Regions from separate parts of the Amycolatopsis sp. CA-161197 genome, predicted to be linked through region 2. Evidence: riboswitches for the same ligand, from Rfam matches in the RefSeq annotation. Region 2 holds a riboswitch; each other region holds the start of a gene.
What was found. A riboswitch is a leader RNA that binds a small molecule or an ion and turns the genes downstream of it on or off. The one in region 2 is predicted to bind S-adenosylmethionine.
Positions count from the first base shown of each region.

Region 1: it holds a riboswitch for S-adenosylmethionine, as region 2 does, so the genes downstream of both, thrC (threonine synthase) here and ACQPXB_RS43625 (methionine ABC transporter ATP-binding protein) in region 2, are expected to answer to the same signal.
Region 3: it holds a riboswitch for S-adenosylmethionine, as region 2 does, so the genes downstream of both, ACQPXB_RS31500 (aminotransferase class V-fold PLP-dependent enzyme) here and ACQPXB_RS43625 (methionine ABC transporter ATP-binding protein) in region 2, are expected to answer to the same signal.

Region 1 covers NZ_CP192059.1:7,379,996-7,383,229, forward strand. The annotation lists gene rpsT (30S ribosomal protein S20) at 252-512, shown strand; gene holA (DNA polymerase III subunit delta) at 726-1,697, opposite strand; SAM riboswitch class I at 1,863-1,996, shown strand; gene thrC (threonine synthase) at 2,010-3,234, shown strand, end outside.
Region 2 covers NZ_CP192059.1:9,210,399-9,213,632, forward strand. The annotation lists gene ACQPXB_RS43620 (4-(cytidine 5'-diphospho)-2-C-methyl-D-erythritol kinase) at 1-629, opposite strand, end outside; gene ACQPXB_RS43625 (methionine ABC transporter ATP-binding protein) at 858-1,868, opposite strand; SAM riboswitch class I at 2,082-2,172, opposite strand; gene ACQPXB_RS43630 (TetR/AcrR family transcriptional regulator) at 2,558-3,142, shown strand; gene rsmA (16S rRNA (adenine(1518)-N(6)/adenine(1519)-N(6))-dimethyltransferase RsmA) at 3,133-3,234, opposite strand, start outside.
Region 3 covers NZ_CP192059.1:6,731,214-6,734,447, forward strand. The annotation lists gene ACQPXB_RS31500 (aminotransferase class V-fold PLP-dependent enzyme) at 1-1,169, opposite strand, end outside; SAM riboswitch class IV at 1,210-1,324, opposite strand; gene ACQPXB_RS31505 (phosphoenolpyruvate hydrolase family protein) at 1,404-2,225, opposite strand; gene ACQPXB_RS31510 (Tm-1-like ATP-binding domain-containing protein) at 2,227-3,234, opposite strand, start outside.

The DNA.
Region 1 (3,234 bases), 1.8 Mb from region 2:
CCGGCCCTGGTTGTGGTGGGTCGCGTCGTGCGGACCGGTGGCGAACCCTAGGCACTACCGTCTCCACGGTAGCCGAACCGATCACTGCAGGCCGCCCGAGGGGGCCGCGAGCAGGCCTGTTAGGCTTTCCCGTCGTTGCCGTGCGGCATTCCGTCAGGGAGGAAACCCGGCCGCGCCTGTCTTGACGCCAGGCGCCCGGAGCCACTTCGACGCGGCAGCGACCTTCACAGAGACGAAAGCAGGACGCCTTCATGGCCAACATCAAGTCCCAGATCAAGCGCATCACCACCAACGAGAAGGCCCGCCAGCGCAACCTGGCCATCCGCTCCTCGGTGAAGACCGCGATCCGCAAGTTCCGTGAGGCCGCCGACTCCGGCGACAAGACCAAGGCCCTCGAACTCCAGCGCGACGCCGCCCGCAAGCTCGACAAGGCCGTCACCAAGGGCGTCATCCACGCCAACCAGGCCGCCAACAAGAAGTCGGCTCTCGCGAAGCGCGCGAACCAGCTCTGAGCTGATCGCAGCGACACCCTGCCAGACCTGAAAGAGCCCGGTGACCGCCTGGTCGCCGGGCTTTTTCGTGTGTTCTCGACCGTTCTCGACGCACACAGTTGCCTGGACTGGCGCGCCCTCACGGCTGCGTACCGGTCCGGCGCGTTGCCCGTTTCGGAGCGACGGGTTCAGCCTCACCGTTCGGCGATTCGGGGCCTGCCGAGGCGAGCAGGGTCAGCGTTCGCCCTTGGCGGCGACGACCTCGACGACCGCGCGTTCCAGGGCGTAGTCCGCGTCGGCTGCCACGCCTTTGACCTCGGCGTTCAGGCGGGCGACCACGCGCATGGCGGTGGCGAGGCCGTCCTGGCCCCAGCCGCGGGACTGGCCCTGCGCCTTGCGGATCTTCCACGGCGGCATGCCCAGCTCGCCGGCCATCTGGTTCGGGTTGCCGCGGCCGGCGGCGGACACGCGGGCGATCGTGCGCACGGCGTCGGCGAGGGCGTCGGCGACCAGGACGTGCGGCACGCCCAGCTGCATGGCCCAGCGCAGCGACTCCAGGGCCGCCGCGCGGTCGCCGCCCACGGCCTTCTCCGCGACGGCGAAGCCGGTCACGTCGGCGCGGCCGGTGTGGTAGCGGCGCACGGCCTGCTCGTCGACCACGCCACCGGTGTCGGCGACGAGCTGCGTCGCCGCGGAGGACAGCTCACGCAGGTCGGAGCCGACGGTGTCCATCAGCGCCATCACGCCCGCGGCGTCGATCTTGCCGCCGACGCGGCGCACCTCGTTGCGCACGAACGACTCGCGCTCGGCCGGCTTCGTCAGCTTCGGGCACTCGGTGATCTCCGCGCCCGCCTTTTTCAGCGCCGCGGGCAGCGCCTTGGCCGCCTTGCTGCGCCCGCCGCCGTTGTGCACGACCACGAGCACGATCCCGTCGGCGGGCGCCTTGAGGTACGCCATCACCGCGTCCGCCAGCTCCTGCGAGATGTCGTGCGCGGAGTCGAGCACGATGACCCGCCCCTCGCTGAACAGCGAAGGACTCACCAGCTCGGCGAGCACGGGCGGTGTGAGTTCGGACACCCGGTTGCGCGTCATCTCGGCCGTGGAGTCGATGGCCCGCGCGGCGTCCAGCGACGCGCGGACAGCCCGCTCGATGAGCAGTTCTTCCTCACCGAGGACGAGGTGGAGCGGCGCGGGTGCGGTGGTCACCCCGCCATCCTCTCACCCGCCCGGCCCCGCGCCCGCTCCGGTGATGTGCGCCGCCACCGTGGCACGAGGTGATCGCCATGTCGTACGGTGTACCCGAGGCAGCGCCCCGCTCCGCCGGAAACACAGCTCCACCGGAAACACCGCGGCGCGCCGACAACTGAACACCGCTCATCCAGAGGGGCAGAGGGAACGGCCCGACGAAGCCCCGGCAACCGGCGTACAGCCTGTCTTCCCGAATTTGCGGGATAGCTGACGACCACGGTGCCAATTCCGGCCCGCGTTTGCGGGGCAGATGAGGAAAGGAACCTCGCGATGACCGTTACCCTCGGCACGACCTCCACCAAGAAGACCCTGGACCTCGGTCCGGCCGTCGAACTGGTGTCGAAGGAAGAGGGCCACCGGCAGCCGCTCGCCCCGGAGTTCGTGTCCGCGGAGGACTTCTCGCCGCTCGAGGTCGCCTACGACTTCGGCCGCGTGCGCCGCGAAGACATCGAGGCCGGCCCCAAGAACATCTGGCGCTACAAGAAGCTCCTTCCCGTCCCCTCGACCGTCGAGGAGATCCCGAACACCGAACCCGGCGCCACCCGTCTGGTGAAGGCCGACCGCCTCGCCAAGGCCCTGGGCCTGAAGTCCCTGTGGGTCAAGGACGACACCGGCAACCCCACGCACTCCTTCAAGGACCGCGTGGTCGCCGTCGCGCTGGCCGCGGCCCGCGAGTTCGGCTTCGAGGTCCTCGCGTGTCCCTCGACCGGCAACCTGGCCAACGCGACGGCCGCCGCCGCGGCCCGCGCCGGCTGGCGGTCGGTCGTGCTGATCCCGAAGTCGCTCGAGCGCGCCAAGATCCTCACCACCGCCGTCTACGACGGTGACCTGATCGCCGTCGACGGCAACTACGACGACGTCAACCGCCTCGCCACCGAGCTCGCCGGCGAGCACCCGACGTGGGCGTTCGTCAACGTCAACGTGCGCCCCTACTACTCCGAAGGCTCCAAGACGCTCGGCTACGAGGTCGCCGAGCAGCTCGGCTGGCGCCTGCCGGAGCAGATCGTGGTGCCGATCGCCTCGGGCTCGCAGCTGACCAAGGTGGACAAGGGTTTCCGCGAGCTCGGCCAGCTCGGTCTCGTGGAAGCCAGCCCCTACAAGGTGTTCGGTGCGCAGGCCACCGGCTGCTCCCCCGTCTCGGCCGCCTTCCGCGCCGGACACGACGTGGTCCAGCCCGTGAAGCCCGACACCATCGCCCGTTCGCTCGCGATCGGCAACCCCGCCGACGGCCCCTACGTGCTCGACGTCGTCAACCGCACCGGCGGTGCGATCGAGGACGTGAGCGACGAGGAGGTCGTGGAGGGCATCCGGCTGCTCGCGCGCACCGAAGGCATCTTCACCGAGACTGCCGGCGGCGTCACCGTCGCGACGGCGAAGAAGCTCATCGAGACCGGCAAGCTCGACCCCGAGGCCGACACCGTGCTGCTCATCACCGGCGACGGCCTCAAGACGCTCGACGCCCTCGAAGGCCGCATCGGCCCGAAGGCGACCGTGC
Region 2 (3,234 bases):
TGCGAGCCGATGCGCGGCGGGTTGCCGTCGGTGCGAAGGCGGTCGAGCTCGCCGAACACCTTCGGCGTCGACAGGCCTTCGGTGTCGAACGCGAGCACCCAGTGGAACGTGTGGCGCGACAGCACGGGCACGAGCTGCTCACCGCGGCCGGTGCCGAGCGCGGTGCCGCCGTAGAGCGCGAAGGGCACGTCGCTGCCGAGCTTGCCCGCGATGGCGGCCAGCTCGTCGCGCGTCACGTCGAGCTTCCACAGCGAGGCCAGGCCGACGAGCGTCGCCGCCGCGTCGGCGCTCCCGCCCGCCATGCCGCCCGCGACGGGGATGCCTTTGCGCAGCACGATCCGCACCTTCGGGTCGTCGCCTTCGGCGCGACCGGCGTAGGTGGCGAGCTCCTGGGCCGCGCGCCAGGCGAGGTTTGTGGCGTCGGTGGGCACCGACCCCTCCCCCTCGCCGAAGACCTCGAGCCCCGGGTCGTCGGTGACCGCGACGGTCACCTCGTCCGTGAGCGACAACGCCTGGAAGACGGTGACCAAGTCGTGGTAGCCGTCCTCGCGCAGGTCACCGATGGCCAGGTGCAGGTTGACCTTGGCCGGGACCCGGACGGTGACTGGTGGTGGAACTACGGCGAGCACCCGTCAAGCCTACGTGGCCGGGCGCCTGGCCTCCCCACCAGGAGAAAACAGCCGTTTTCAGGACGGCTGTCCCAACCTCTCGGACACGCTCCCGACTCTCCCGTCCCCCAGTCCCACCGCACCCCACCGTGGCGTTGGTTGCGCTCAACGCACCCAATGCGGCGTTCGTTGCGTTGAACGCACCGAACGCCACAGTGGGGCGCGGTGAGCCGGAGGTGTGGCGAGCGGTCAGGCGGCGACGCTCTGCGCGGCCCGCACGGCCGGCGTCACGTGGGCGCCACGGTCGGCGATCCACGCCAGCGCCGCGTCGGCGCGCTCGCCGCGGACGCCGATGCGGAAGCGGGCGATCGGGGTGTCGCCGATGCGCGTGAGACCGCCGCCGATGGTGGCGACCTCCACGTCGAAGCGGCCGGCCGCCTCGGGCAGCAGGGCGCCGACGGACGCGAAGCCGATCAGCACGACGTCGGCGGACCGGTCGTACTTCGCGGCCTGCGCGCGGGCGGTCTCGATGGCCGGCAGCACCGCCTGCGCGGTCCAGCTGCCCGGCGAGGCGATGAGGTCCAGCACGTGACCGCGTTCGACGACCGCGCCGTCTTCGAGCACCGCGACGTCGTCGCAGACGCGGCGGACGACACCGGCGTCGGGCGTGGTCAGGAGCACGGTGGTGCCCAGCTCGGCGCGCGCCCGGTCGAGCACGGCGAGCACGGCGCCGGCCTCCTCGGGGGCGATGCCGGCGGTGGGGTCGTCGGCGAGCAGCACGGCGGGGCCGGCGGCGAGGGCCTTGGCCACGGCGACGCGGCGCAGCTGGCCGGGCGTGAGGTCGGCCGGCTTCTGCGCGGCCCGGGCGGTGAGGCCCACGAGGTCGAGCAGGTTGCCGACGCGGCTCTTGCGCTGCGGGCCGTCGACGCCGAGCTGCTCCAGCGGCGTGGCGATGTTGCCGGCCACGGTGCGCTCGGCGAGCAGCTCCGGCTTGGTGCCGACGACACCCAGCTGACGGCGGACCTCACGCAGCCGTCGGCCGTCGAGCGCACCGGTGTTGAGGCCGTCGAGCCGCACGACACCGCGGTCCGGGCGCTCCTGCAGGGCGATGCAGCGGGCGAGCGTGGACTTGCCGGAGCCGGCGGGACCCACCACGCCGAAGAGGGAGCCGGCCTGCACGTCGACGCTCACATCACGCAGCGCGGCGACCGGATTTCCGTTGAGGGGAAAGGACTTGGACACGTTTTCGACAGTGATCACGAAGAGAGCTCCAGGCATGAGGCGCAGCACCGTTTCCGGGCGCGCCGGGCGTCACCGAATTACCGTCCTTTTCGGACGGTGCGCAGAATTGCGGAAGAAAGATCAGGCGATGACTGTGGAGCGTCGACACGCACATACCGTGCGGCGACCTTCATCGACGACGCGCCGCCGGGTCAACAGGAGCGGGCGGGCTACCCTCTGCATCGGAAACAGCCTCCATCGGTCCTGGCTGTAGCACCTGCCCCATGGGGGGTGGTTGCTGCGACTTCGGCGAGCCAGGTCTCTCAGTCGCTCGGGATGGACGTTTCTGAGTAAAGCCGATCCCATTGGGTGAACGCAAGCGCGTTGGTGCAGATCACACGAGTGGTGGTGCCCGGATACCGGGACACCCGCAGCCACATCGTGGACCCCAAAAGCTCCGGCACCGAATTTCTTCCGCGCGGCGAATCCAGCCCTTATTCCACTGTGGACGCCGCCGATCCCTGGTGGAGGCGCGATTCCGGCCCGACAATTCCGCGACGGCCCGCGCGTGGGTAAATGACGGTTCGGCCAGGTAGTTCGCCACGGCGAGACACCGCGTCTTCCCGGCCGGACACCCGCTCCCGTCCGCGAGCCGATTCCGGCCGGCTCACCCCATCGGTGATACACGCGTATCCTATACAGTTGTATCACCAACGCGGAGGAGAACCGTGGCGCACCGGGTCGACCACGAGCAGCGCCGGCGCGAGATCGCCACGGCGGTGTGGCGGATCGCGGCCGAACGCGGGCTCGACTCCGTGAGCATGCGCGAGGTGGCCGCCGAGGCGGGCGTGTCGCTGCGGCTGGTGCAGTACTACTTCGAGACGAAGCACAATCTGCTCGTGCTCTCCCTGCGTTATCTGCACGAACGCGGCGAGCAGCGCACGCAGGCCCGCATCGCGGCGCAGGTCGACCAGAGCGTGCGCGGCGTGGTCCGGACGCTGCTCACGGAACTGCTGCCGCTGGACGCCGAGCGTGAGCTGTCGCTACGCGTCCACCGCGCCTACTTCAGCCGCACCCACAGCGACCCGGCGCTGGCGAAGGTCTTCCTGCAGGCCGAGACGCCGATCGAGGACCTGCTCACCAGCCTGCTGCGCCGCACGGTTCTCCCGCCCGGCGTCCAGCCGCGGCAGGAAGCGAACCTCCTGGTCGCGGGCTTCACCGGACTCGGCCTCGACGTCCTCCACGGCCGCTTCACGCCGGGCGAGGTCCTGGCGACGCTGGACTACCACCTGGCACGGCTGTTTCAGGCTTGAGCCGCGAGCCGCACGAAGTCGTGCACGTCGAGCTGCTCGCCGCGCGTCTTCGGGTCGATGCCGGCCGCCACGAGGAGCTCACCCGCGCGGTC
Region 3 (3,234 bases), 2.5 Mb from region 2:
CCGTCGCGGCCGCATTCGCCGATGAGGCGCTTGGTGGCGACGTGGGCGCAGAACGCGCCGTCGCGCACGCCGATGCCGTACTCGGCCGAGAGGACCGCGGCGAGCCAGCCGGGTTCGAAGCCGTCGACGACGAAGCTCACGGTGCCCACGCGGTCCACGGCTGCGTCGAACAGGCGCAGCTCGGCGCAGCCGGGCACGCCGGCCAGGCCCTTGCGCAGCCGTTCCAGCAGCGTGGCCTCGTGCTCCCCCACGGCGGTCCAGTTCGCGGCCAGCTGCTCGCACGCGACGCCCAGCGCGTAGACCCCGACGGTGTTCGGCGAGCCGGCCTCGTGCCGTTCGGCGCCGGTGTTCCACACGACGGCGTCCTCGGTCACGAGCTTCGTCGCGCCCCCGCCGGCGAGGTACGGCTCGGCGGCGCGCAGCCAGTCGGACCGGCCGATGAGCGCGCCGGCGCCGAAGGGCGCGTAGAGCTTGTGCCCCGAGAGCGCGACGTAGTCGACGTCCAGCTCCCGCAGGGAGATCCGGCGGTGCGGCGCGAGCTGCGCGGCGTCCAGCGCCACGCGGGCGCCGTGTTTCCTTGCCACGGCGGCGATCTCGGCGACCGGCAGCAGCTCACCGGTCACGTTCGACGCGCCGGTCACCACCACGAGCCGCGGTCCTTCCGGGCAGGCGGCGAGTGCTTCGTCCACAACGGACACCGCGGCCAGGCGCGTGCGCGGCAGCGGCACGCGCCGCACATTCGGGCCACGCCAAGGCAGCAGGGCCGCGTGGTGCTCGGTGTCGAACACGACCACCGACGTGCGCCGCGGCAGCGAGCGGGCCAGCAGGTTGAAGGAATCCGTGGTGTTGCGCGTGAACACGACGGTGTCGGTGGCGCGCGCGTCGACGAACCGGCGCAGGATGTCGCGCGTGCGCTCGTAAAGCCGCGTCGACACCTGCGACGCGAAGCCGGCGCCGCGGTGCACGCTCGCGTACCAGGGCAGGAACTCGTCGACCGCGGAGCGGACCGCGTCGAGACACGGCGCGCTCGCCGCGTGGTCGAGGTTCGCGTAGCCGATCTCGCCGCCGGTCACCAGCGGCACCCGCAGCGCCGCCCCCGCGACGCCGGGAATCCCCTGTGCGGCAACGGTTTCGGTGTTTCCAGCGGTACGGTCCAGAGCGAGAGTCATGGCGGTGCCTCCTCGGCAGTCCGGGGGACCCCCGGCGAGGGGCCCGCGCTTGCCTGTCGCACAACGCGACCGGCCCGGTCTTCACCCGGGGCACCCCACCGCGGTAGGAGGGTTGCCGGCCAGCAAGCCGGGGCTGAACGCTGGCACTCATGACCTGTTGATGAAGGTAACCGAACGACGCCCCGTGACGCCAGAGGTGTCCCGTGAGCTGAGACGGCGCTCACAGACCGGCGATCACCGCCGCAGCGCGCGGAAGGCCTCCGTCTGCTCGCGGATCGCGCGCTCGGCCGGGAGCCGTTCGATCGAGGAAGCACCGAAGAAACCGACGATCCCTTCGGTGTGGTCGAGCACGTACTGCGCGTCTGCGGGTTCGGCGATCGGGCCGCCGTGGCACAGCACGAGCACGTCCGGGTTCACCCGCTTGGCCGCGTCGTGCATCGCCTGCACCCGGGTGACGGCCTCGTCGAGCGTGACCGCCGTCCGCGCGCCGATCGTGCCGCTGGTGGTGAGCCCGAGGTGCGGCACCAGCACATCGGCTCCCGCGCGGGTCATGTCGGCGGCCTGCTCGGGGTCGAAGACGTACGGCGCGGTCAGCAGATCGCGTTCGCGGGCCAGCGCGACGAGGTCGACCTCCAGGCCGTAACCCATGCCGGTCTCCTCGAGGTTCTGGCGGAACACGCCGTCGATCAGCCCGACCGTCGGGAAGTTCTGCACGCCGGCGAACCCCATCCGCTTGAGCTCGTCGAGGAACGGGCCCATCAGCCGGAACGGATCGGTGCCGTTGACGCCGGCCAGCACCGGCGTGTCGCGCACGACCGGGAGCACCTCGCGCGCCATGTCCACGACGATGCCGTTGGCGTCGCCGTAGGCCAGCAGCCCGGCGAGCGAGCCGCGGCCGGCCATGCGGTAGCGGCCGGAGTTGTAGATGATCAGCAGGTCGATGCCGCCGGCCTCGGCGGACTTGGCGGACAGGCCGGTGCCCGCGCCGCCGCCGATCACGGGCCGGCCTTGCGCCACCGCGGCGGTGAGCCGGGCCAGCGCTCGTTCGCGGTCCACGTCAGGACCTCCCTTCGCCGATGAGCCGGTGCAGTTCCCGGGCGGCGGCCGCGCCGAACCCGGCGTCGTTGATGGCCTCTTCGCGCCGCGTCACGACCGCGGCGCTGCCGGAAAGCGCTTCAGTGAGGTGGGCGAACAGCTCGGCGTCCGCCGCCGGGTCGTGGAACGGGCCGTCCGGAACGTCCACAGCGGACACTCCGCCGAGCGGCAGGAACACCGACACGGGCCCTTGTGCCGCCCGGAGTTTGCGCCCGAGCAGCGTGCCCAGCTCCGCGGATTCCTCCGCGGTGGTCCGCATCAGCGTGACGGTCGGGTTGTGCACCAACAGGTTCCGGCCCGCGAACCGCTCGGGCACGGTGTCGGCCGGGCCGAAGTTGACCATGTCGAGTGCGCCGACGCTGACCACCTGCGGCAGTCCCGCCCGCCCGGCCGCCTCCAGCCGGTGCGGGCCCGCGGAGAGCACCCCGCCGACGAGCTCGTCGGCCAGCTCCGTCGTGGTCAGGTCGAGCACACCGGCGAGCAGGCCGTCGGTCACGAGCTTCTCCATCGCCCGGCCGCCGGAGCCGGTCGCGTGGAACACGAGCACCTCGTAGCCGAGCCGTTCGAGCTCGGCGCGGGCCTCGTCCGCGGCGGGGGTGGTGACACCGAACATCGTCACCGCGACCACGGGCCGGTCGGTGGTCTCGCGGCCGGTGTCGTGGTGGCGGGCCATGGCGGCGATCGCGGCCGCCGCGTTGCCCAGCACGGTCTTCGACACCGAGTTGAGCCCGGCGATGTCGACCACGGAGTACATCAGCGTCACGTCGGTCTCGCCCACGTACGGGCGGACGTCGCCGGACGCCATGGTGGAGACCAGCAGCTTCGGCAGCCCCACCGGCAGCTCGCGCATCACCGCCGCCGCGATCGACGACCCGCCCGAGCCGCCGACCGCCAGCACAGCGTCGACCCGGCCCTCGTCGAACAGCCGCCGGACGGTCACCGCCGCACCGCGCGCCATCGTCTCCACGGC